Regions from separate parts of the Streptomyces sp. NPDC005878 genome, predicted to be linked through region 2. Evidence: riboswitches for the same ligand, from Rfam matches in the RefSeq annotation. Region 2 holds a riboswitch; the other holds the start of a gene.
What was found. Region 2 has a riboswitch for S-adenosylmethionine ahead of thrC (threonine synthase). Riboswitches for the same ligand answer to the same signal wherever they lie in the genome.
Positions count from the first base shown of each region.

Region 1 (4,733 bases), on a different contig from region 2:
CGTGCACGGCAACTGGCTGCACCTGCTGGGCAACATGCTCTTCCTCTACGTCTTCGGCGTGATGGCCGAGGAACGCATGGGCAGGCTCGGCTTCGCGCTGTTCTACCTCGGCGCGGGCTACCTCGCCCTGCTCGTGTACGCGGTGGCGCACGCGGCGTCCGACCAGACGCTGGTGGGCGCGTCGGGGGCGATCTCGGGCGTCCTGGGCGCCTTCCTTTACCTCTTTCCCCGGGCCCGGGTGACCAGCCTCTTCCCGTTCCTCTTCTTCCTGCCGCTGCGCTTCCCCGCGGCGCCGGTGCTGGTGTTCTGGTTCGTGCTCCAGTGGCTGGCCGTACGGGCGGCTCCGGCGGGCCCCGGAGTGGCCTATCTGGCCCATCTCGTCGGCTTCGGCCTGGGCTTTCTCTACGCCTGGGTCCGGTTCCGCGGGACGGCTAGAGTGAAACGACCGCAACGGCCGAAGCCGTCGGCGCCGGCCGCCACCGAGGGAGAGAACCAGCCGTGATCACCGCGATCGTGCTCATCAAGACCAGCGTGGACCGGATCCCCGAGATCGCGGAGTCGATCGCGTCGCTGGAGAACGTCAGCGAGGTGTACTCGGTGACCGGCACCTACGACCTGATCGCCCTGGTCCGGGTGGCCCGCCACGACGACCTCGCGGACATCATCCCCGGCCGGATCAGCAAGATCCCCGGGGTCGAGGTGACGGACACGCACGTGGCGTTCCGGACGTACTCCCAGCACGACCTGGAGGCGGCGTTCGCGATCGGCCTCGACGCGTAGCCCTTGAGCGGGCGGCACAGCGGTCCGGGGTGCGTTCCTCGGGCGAACGCCGATGCGGGGCGCATGGGCAACCCCGGCCGCGCTGTCGTCCGCAGGCCGTCCGTGGCCGCTCGCGCAGTTCCCCGCGCCCCTCAAAGCGCCCCTTCGGGGCGCCCCGGGGATGCCGCGCAGCGGCATTTCAGGGGCGCGGGGAACTGCGCGAGCAACCGACCACGGCCCGCAGAAGACCGCAGGTTTCAGGGGCGCGGGGAACTGCGCGACCAGCCCACCACCGGCCCGCAGAAGACCGCAGGTTTCAGGGGCGCGGGGAACTGCGCGAGCAAGCCGGCACGGGCCGCGGGCGGACGACGGGGTGGGGGCGCAGCCCCCGGAGGGGGCCGGGGCGTGGCCCCGGGGGCGTCACTTCGCCGGGACGCAGCGGCCCCCCTCCACCTGGTACGCCCACTTCGCCCCCTCCCCCACCAACTCCCGCACCGCCCCCACGAACCGCTCCACATGCTCGTCCGGCGTCCCCGCCCCGAAGCTGACCCGGATCGCGTTCAGGGACCGCTCCCCCGGCTCCCCCTCCGGCGCCCCGCACTCCCCCTGCTCCTGCGGCTCCCCGCCGAGCAGCGTCCGTACCAGCGGGTGGGCGCAGAACAGGCCGTCCCGCACCCCGATCCCGTACTCCGCCGACAGCGCCGCCGCGAAGTGCGAGCTGTTCCAGCCGTCCACGACGAACGAGATCACCCCGACCCTCGGCGCGTCGTCGCCGAAGAGGGACAGCACCCGTACCTGCGGCACCGCCGCCAGCCCCTCCCGCACCTTCGCGATCAGGTGTCGCTCCCGCTCCACCAGGGCGTCGAAGCCCGCCTCCGTGAGCGCCTTGCAGGCGGACGCGATGGCGTACACCCCGATCACGTTCGGCGATCCGGCCTCGTGCCGGGCGGCCGTGGTGTGCCACTCGACGTCCACCCCGCCGTCCGCGCGCCGCGCGACGGTACGGGAGGCGCCGCCGCCCGCGAGGTACGGCTCGGCCTCCTGGAACCAGTCCGCGCGCCCGGCCAGCACCCCCGAGCCGAACGGCGCGTACAGCTTGTGCCCGGAGAAGGCGATCCAGTCGACGTCCGACTCCCGTACGGAGACGGGGTGGTGGGGCGCCAGCTGCGCCGCGTCCAGCACGATCCGCGCCCCGTGCGCGTGGGCAGCCGCCGTCAGCTCCCTCACCGGCCACAGCTCGCCCGTGACGTTGGAGGCGCCGGTGACGCAGACCAGCGCCGGGCCGTAGGGCTCGCGGTCGGCCAGCGCGCGCTCCAGGATCGCCACCGCCTGCCGCGGCGTGCGCGGCGCGTCGAGGTACGTGACCTGCGCGTCCCGCCACGGCAGCAGCGACGCGTGGTGCTCGGTCTCGAAGACGAAGACCTGGCAGTCGGCGGGGAGCACCCGGGCCAGCAGGTTCAGCGAGTCCGTCGTCGACCGGGTGAAGACCACCTGGTCGCCGGGGCGGCAGTCGAGGAACTCGGCCACCGTCGCCCGGCTGTTCTCGAACAGGTCGGTGGAGAGCTGCGAGAGGTAGCCCGCGCCCCGGTGCACGCTGCCGTAGTAGGGGGCGTACGCGGCCACGTCGTCCCACACCCGCTGGAGGGCGGGGGCGCTCGCCGCGTAGTCGAGGGCCGCGTACGTCACCTCGCCGCCGGTGACCAGCGGCACGGTGACGTCCCGGCCGAGCACCGGCAGCGGCCCCGCGCAGCAGGCCTCCTCGGACGAGGACGACGACGACGGAGAAGAGGACGAGAGGGGGGCGGACGCGGTGGTGAAGGCGGGCGTGGACGTGGACGCGTATGCGGACATGGCGGTATCTCCCTGCGGGACAAGGCGAATCGGCTGTGGAACCCCCGGGGCACGGCGGACCGACCGGCGGCGCCGGATGCACGGGGGGTGACCTCGACGTACGCGCGGAGGGCGTACGGAGGTGTACAGAAGAAGGGGCCGGAGGCCCTATCGCATTCGCTTGCTCACGAGACTGCTCCCTTGAGGACCAGGACCCCAGGGGCGCGCCACCCGGAGAACGGGTGCGCAGGGGTCCGCGCTTGCCGCCGACCTCGCTGCCTGCGGCCTGGTCTTCACCCGGGGCACCCCGCCACGGACGGAGGGTTGCCGGACAGCGGGCCGGGGCCGTAGTCGCTGTCACTCATGACCTTGGAAAGCATCCTGCCATACGTCGGCGTACGCGCAAGGCGCGGTCCGGCATCCGGACCGCGCCGTGCGTCACACCTTCGGGCGGCGGCTACGCGTTGCTGGCCGCCACCCACCGCTCCAGGGCCCGTCTCGCCGATCCGGAGTCCACCGACTCGGCCGCCCGGGCGATCCCGTCCCGGATCTGCTCCATCAGGGTGCCCGGGCCCGGGTCGAGGGCGACCAGCGCCGCCGCCGAGTTGAGCAGCACCGCGTCCCGTACCGGCCCGGTCTCCCCGGCCAGCAGCCGCCGGGCCACGTCCGCGTTGTACGAGGCGTCGGCGCCGCGCAGCGCCTCCACCGGCACCAGGTCGATGCCCACGTCCCTGGGGTCGAAGGCCTCCTCGCGCACCGCCCCGTCCCGTACCACCCAGACGCGGGAGGTCGCGGTGGTCGTCAGCTCGTCCATGCCGTCGTCGCCCCGGAACACCAGCGCCGAGGAGCCGCGTTCGGCGAGGACGCCGGCCACGATCGGCGCCATCCGCGCGTCCGCGACGCCGGTCGCCTGGGACGTCACCCGGGCGGGGTTGGTGAGCGGGCCGAGGAAGTTGAAGGTGGTGCGGATGCCGAGTTCGCGGCGGGCGGCGGCGACGTACCGCAGGGCGGGGTGGAACTTCACCGCGAAGCAGAAGGTGACGCCCGCCTCCTCGGCGACCTGGACCACCTGCCGGGGTGTGAGGTCGAGGTTGACGCCGAGCTTCTCCAGGACGTCGGAGGCGCCGCTGGCGGAGGACGCGGCCCGGTTGCCGTGCTTGACGACCTTGGCGCCGGTGCCCGCGACCACGATGGCCGACATGGTGGAGATGTTGACGGTCTTGGCGCCGTCGCCGCCGGTGCCGACGATGTCGACGGTCCGGCCGGGCACCTCGATCAGGTTGGCGTGCTCGTACATCGCGCGGACCATGCCGGTGATCTCGGCGACGGTCTCGCCCTTGGCCCGCAGGGCCACCGCGAACCCGGCGATCTGCGCGTCGGTCGCCTCGCCGCGCATGATCGAGTCCATCGCCCAGGCGGTCGCCTCGGCGCTCTGGTCGGTGCCGCTGAGCAGGGCGTCCAGTACGCCCGGCCAGGAGTAGGCCGCCACGCTGTCGCCGCCTGCCGGGGTCACAACGTTCATGGTCCGCTCCTGGGTCCACCGACGGATAGGGAATGGGAACACCCTATCCAGCCCCGGGAACGGCGAAGGGCCCCGTCCATCGCCTGGACGGGGCCCCGTGCTGTGTGGCGTACAGCGTCGCGCTGGGTGGGGATCAGTGGTGGCCGTGGCCGCTGGTGATCTCCTCGTACTCCTCGGCGGTCGGCTTGGCGATCTGGCTCTGCTCGCCGAAGTAACCCTTGTGGAGCTTGACGCGCAGCTTCTCCATGCGGGAGACCTTGCGCTTGACACCGTTCTCGTCGACGGCCGCCGGCAGCTCGGCCGGACGGGTCTGCTCGTGCGCGGTGAGCTTGTACAGCTGGCCCGCGTCGAGCGGCTCGTGGACCTCGACGAACTCACCGTGCGGCAGCCGCTTGATGATGCCGGTCTCGCGACCGTGCAGCACCTTCTCGGCGTCCCGGCGCTGGAGGCCCAGGCAGATCCGCTTGGTGACGATGAACGCGACGACCGGTCCGACGAAGAACGCGATCCGGACGAACCAGGTGATGGCGTTGAGCGACAGGTTGAAGTTGGTCGCCCACAGGTCGTTGCCACCGCCGACCAGCATCACCATGTACGCGGTCACCCACGCCACACCGATACC
Region 1 covers NZ_JBEXWK010000036.1:30,634-35,366, forward strand. Annotated here, with positions in the region: gene ABZ404_RS34360 (rhomboid family intramembrane serine protease) at 1-502, shown strand, start outside; gene ABZ404_RS34365 (Lrp/AsnC ligand binding domain-containing protein) at 499-780, shown strand; gene ABZ404_RS34370 (aminotransferase class V-fold PLP-dependent enzyme) at 1,180-2,610, opposite strand; SAM riboswitch class IV at 2,841-2,958, opposite strand; gene trpD (anthranilate phosphoribosyltransferase) at 3,047-4,111, opposite strand; gene ABZ404_RS34380 (cytochrome bc complex cytochrome b subunit) at 4,245-4,733, opposite strand, start outside.
Region 1: it holds a riboswitch for S-adenosylmethionine, as region 2 does, so the genes downstream of both, ABZ404_RS34370 (aminotransferase class V-fold PLP-dependent enzyme) here and thrC (threonine synthase) in region 2, are expected to answer to the same signal.

Region 2 (4,733 bases):
CAACCACCCCTTCCCGAAAACCTCCGGCGGAGATCGGCCGTCTGCGGACCGTGGACGAGGCCGGCCGAGCCCACGCGGCGGAGCCGCACGTCAGCACAGGCCCGCGCCCCTAGGCAGTTAGGGGCGCGGGGAACTGCGCGAGCAACCCAGCACGGTCCGCGGACGAAGCAAACGCCCCCGTTACCTCAGCGCCCGGACGGCCGCAGCTCCTCCAGCTGCTCCAAGAACCACCGCTGCGGCGGCAACGCGGTCGCCGCGGCGGCCAGCCGCTTCGTGCGGGCGGTCCGTTCCTCCGGTCCCATGGACAGCGCCTCGTGCAGCGCGGCCGCCGTGCCCGACACGTCGTACGGGTTCACCACCACCGCGTCCTCGCCCAGCTCCTCGTACGCCCCCGCCTCCCGCGACAGCACCAGCGCGCACCCGGAGTCCGAGACCACCGGGACCTCCTTGGCGACCAGGTTCATGCCGTCCCGGATCGGGTTGACCAGCGCCACGTCGGCGAGCCGGTACGCCGCCAGCGAGCGGGCGAAGTCGTCCTTCACGTGGAGGACGACCGGGGTCCAGTCGTCCGTCCCGTACGCGGAGTTGATGGCGGCGGCCACCCGGGACACCTCCTCGGTGTACTCCCGGTACACCGCCAGGTCCTGGCGCGACGGATAGGCGAAGGCGACGTGCACCACCCGCTCGCGCCACTCGGGGCGCTCGTCGAGGAGCTGCCGGTACGCCAGCATGCCGCGCACGATGTTCTTCGACAGCTCCGTGCGGTCGACCCGCACGATCGCGCGGCGGCCCGCGCCGATCTCCTCGCGCAGCGCCGCCATCCGCTCCTCGACGTCGCTCTCGTGCGCGCGGCGCCGCAGGAACTCCGCGTCCGCGCCGAGTCCGTGCACCCCGATCCGGGTGGTGCCCGTACCGCCGACGACGTCCTCGCAGCAGCGGGTGAACGCGTCCGCCCAGCGGTGGGTGAGGAAGCCGAGCCGGTCCGCGCCGAGCATCCCCTTCAGGAGCTGCGCGGCCACGTCGTCGGGGAGCATCCGGAAGTACTCGGGGGGCGCCCACGGGGTGTGGGAGAAGTGGCCGATGCGCAGGTCGGGGCGGAGTTCGCGGAGCATGCCGGGGACCAGCGCCAGGTGGTAGTCCTGGACGATCACGGCCGCCCCGTCCGCCGCCTCGTCCGCCAGCGCCTGGGCGAAGGCCCGGTTGTACGCCTCGTACGCACCCCACTGGCGCCGGAACTCCGCGTCGAAGGCGGGCTCCAGCGGTGTCTGGTAGAGCATGTGGTGGACGAACCACAGCACCGAGTTGGCGATGCCGTTGTAGGCGTCGGTGTGGACGGCCGCGTCGATGTCCAGCATCCGCACGCCCGGCTCGCCCACCCCGCGCCGCACCGCCTCCCGGTCGCCGTCGCCGAGCGCGGAGCACACCCACAGGGTGTCCGCCTCGGCGCCGATGGCGGAGAGGCCCGAGACCAGGCCGCCGCCGCCGCGGCGGGGTGTGAGTGTTCCGTCGGGGTCGAGGGTGTACGAGACCGGGCCGCGGTTGGACGCGACGAGGATCTGGGCAGCACGCGCGGGGACCATGGAGACGAACCTAGCCCGAAGCGGAATGCCTCAAACGTGCGAACCGCGTCACGGACCCCCCGGCGACCGCGCCCGCTCACGCCGCGCGGTGCACCGCGTACTCCGAGATCTCGCGCATCGGCGGGCGTTCCTCGGTGTCCACCGCGTAGGTGCGCGGGACGAAGCCCTCCTCGGCCCGTTCGAACTGCGTCAGCGACGGACGGACCAAGTGGGCCCGGGACAGGCGCAGTTGGGCCGTGCGGTAGATCGCCGCGGCCATCCGGCCGAGCGCCTGCCCGTCCTGGTGGCGGTGTCTGCGCACGCCCACGTCGACCTGGGCCAGCGCGTCGAGACCCACGGTGTGCAGCGCGTCGACGAGCAGCCCCAGCTCCACTCCGTAACCGACGGGGAAGGGCAGCCGCTCCAGCAGGGAGCGCCGGGCCGCGTACTCGCCGCCCAGCGGCTGGACGAACCCGGCCAGCTGCGGCCAGTGCAGATTGAGCAGCGGCCGGGCCACCAGTTCGGTGACGCGACCACCCTGACCTGGGGAGTCTCCGAACGGGCGGTCGTACATCGCCTTGACGAGGTGCACGTCCGGGTCGGTCAGGAGCGGGCCGACGATCCCGGAGACGAAGCCGGGGTCGAAGTCCTTCAGGTCCGCGTCGATGAAGCAGACGATGTCACCCGTGGTGACCAGCAGGGAGCGCCACAGGACCTCGCCCTTGCCGGGCAGCGCCGGTATCCGGGGCAGGATCGCGTCCCGGTGGACCACGCGGGCGCCCGCGGCGGTCGCGACCTCGGCCGTGCGGTCGGTGGAGCCGGAGTCGACCACGACCAGCTCGTCGACGAGCGGCACGGCGGCGGTCATCAGCTCGCGGCGGATCGCGGTGACGATCTGCCCGACGGTGGCCTCCTCGTCCAGCGCGGGCAGGACCACGCTGACCGTGGTGCCGGTGCGGCGCTTGGCCGCCGTGATCGCGTCCAGCGGGCGGTCGGCCGCCGACCAGGAACGCCTGCTCAGCCAGCGTTCCACCTCTTCCAGCACGATCGGTGACCCCTCTGTGAGTGACGGTGCGCGGGACGGCGCGGGTGCCGCCTGTGATCCATCTCGCGGTTCGGACGACTATCTCAACCGTCCGGGCCTTCGGTTACAGTCTTGAACAACGCGGACGGCGCTCGCATGTCGGGGTCGTCGCGCGGACAAACGCCCGGGTCCTGGACCCGGTGCCACAGCGCTCATCCAGAGGGACTGAGGGAACGGCCCGTTGAAGTCCCGGCAACCCTCCTGCCGACCGCGAGGTCACGGTGGGGAAGGTGCCAATTCCGTCTCATGGCGAAATGCGCCATGGGGAAGATGAGGAGAAAGGGCCTCGCCATCATGGCTGTGCACACCGCCGACGTAGCTGCCACCCCTGTCGCCACCGCGGACGCCACCACCGCAGACGCCGCCACCTCCGTGGATCTCGGTCCCGCCGTCGCGCTTTCCTGCCGGGAATGCGGAGAGCGGTTCGATCTCGGCCCCATCTTCGCCTGCGCCCTGTGTTTCGGGCCGCTCGAAGTCGCGTACGACCTTCCGACAGGTGATCCCGAGGCGCTCCGCAAGCGGATCGAAGCGGGCCCGGACAACATCTGGCGCTATGCGCCCCTGCTGCCCGTTCCGGCCAATGTGGCTGAAAAGCCCAACCTGAATCCGGGATTCACCAAGCTCGTCAAGGCTGACAATCTCGCCCGTGAGCTGGGCGTCACCGGCGGTCTCTACGTCAAGGACGACTCCGGCAACCCGACGCACTCCTTCAAGGACCGCGTCGTCGCCATCGCCGTCGAGGCCGCCCGCGCCTTCGGCTTCACCACGCTCTCCTGCTCCTCCACCGGCAACCTCGCGGGCGCGGTCGGCGCCGCCGCCGCCCGGGCCGGCCTGCGCTCCTGCGTCTTCATCCCGCACGACCTGGAGCAGGGCAAGGTCGTCATGGCCGCGGTGTACGGCGGCGAGCTGGTCGGCATCGAGGGCAACTACGACGACGTCAACCGCTTCTGCTCGGAGCTCATCGGCGACCCGCTCGGCGAGGGCTGGGGCTTCGTCAACGTGAACCTGCGCCCGTACTACGGCGAGGGCTCCAAGACGCTGGCGTACGAGATCTGCGAGCAGCTCGGCTGGCGGCTGCCCGACCAGCTCGTCGTCCCGATCGCCTCCGGCTCCCAGCTCACGAAGATCGACAAGGGGCTCCAGGAGCTGGTGAAGCTGGGGCTCGTCGAGGACCGGCCGTACAAGATCTTCGGCGCCCAGGCCGAGGGCTGCTCGCCGGTGTCGACCGCCTTCAAGGCGGGCCACGACGTGGTCCGCCCGCAGAAGCCGGACACCATCGCCAAGTCCCTCGCCATCGGCAACCCGGCGGACGGCCCGTACGTCCTGGACATCGCCCGGCGCACCGGCGGCGCGGTGGAGGACGTGAACGACGGGCAGATCGTGGACGCGATCAAGCTGCTGGCCCGGACCGAGGGCATCTTCGCCGAGACGGCGGGCGGCGTGACGGTCGGTGTCACCCGCAAGCTCATCGAGGAGGGGCTTCTCGACCCGGCCCTGACTACTGTCGTCCTCAACACGGGTGACGGCCTCAAGACCCTGGACGCGGTGGCGCCGACCACCGGACCGACCGCGACCATCCGCCCGAGCCTGGACGCGTTCCGCGACGCCGGCCTGGCCGGCTGACCCACCAGCTCCCAGACGGAAGGCAGGAAGCCCCATGAGCGTCAACGTCCGCATCCCCACCATCCTCCGCACGTACACCGGCGGACAGGCCGAGGTCGCGGCCGAGGGTGCCACCCTCGCCGAGGTCATCGCCGACCTGGAGAAGAACCACACGGGGATCGCCGCCCGGGTCCTGGACGACCAGGGCAAGCTGCGCCGGTTCGTCAACGTGTACGTCAACGACGACGACGTCCGCTTCGAGCAGGGCCTGGAGACGGCCACGCCGGACGGCGCCGGGGTCTCGATCATTCCGGCCGTCGCGGGCGGCTGCTGAGCTACTCCGCGTTACCTGAATTGCCCCCTCCGCAAGCTAAGCGGAGGGGGCAATTCAGTGTGGTTGAGCGCGGTACAGTGGGGAAGTCCCCTTCGTTGCGCATGCCACGTGCATATGAGAACGCGACGAACCGGCGTCGAGATGCAGTCAAAGT
Region 2 covers NZ_JBEXWK010000005.1:307,131-311,863, forward strand. Annotated here, with positions in the region: gene ABZ404_RS11980 (trehalose-6-phosphate synthase) at 186-1,580, opposite strand; gene ABZ404_RS11985 (glucosyl-3-phosphoglycerate synthase) at 1,657-2,604, opposite strand; SAM riboswitch class I at 2,793-2,920, shown strand; gene thrC (threonine synthase) at 2,914-4,266, shown strand; gene ABZ404_RS11995 (MoaD/ThiS family protein) at 4,301-4,579, shown strand.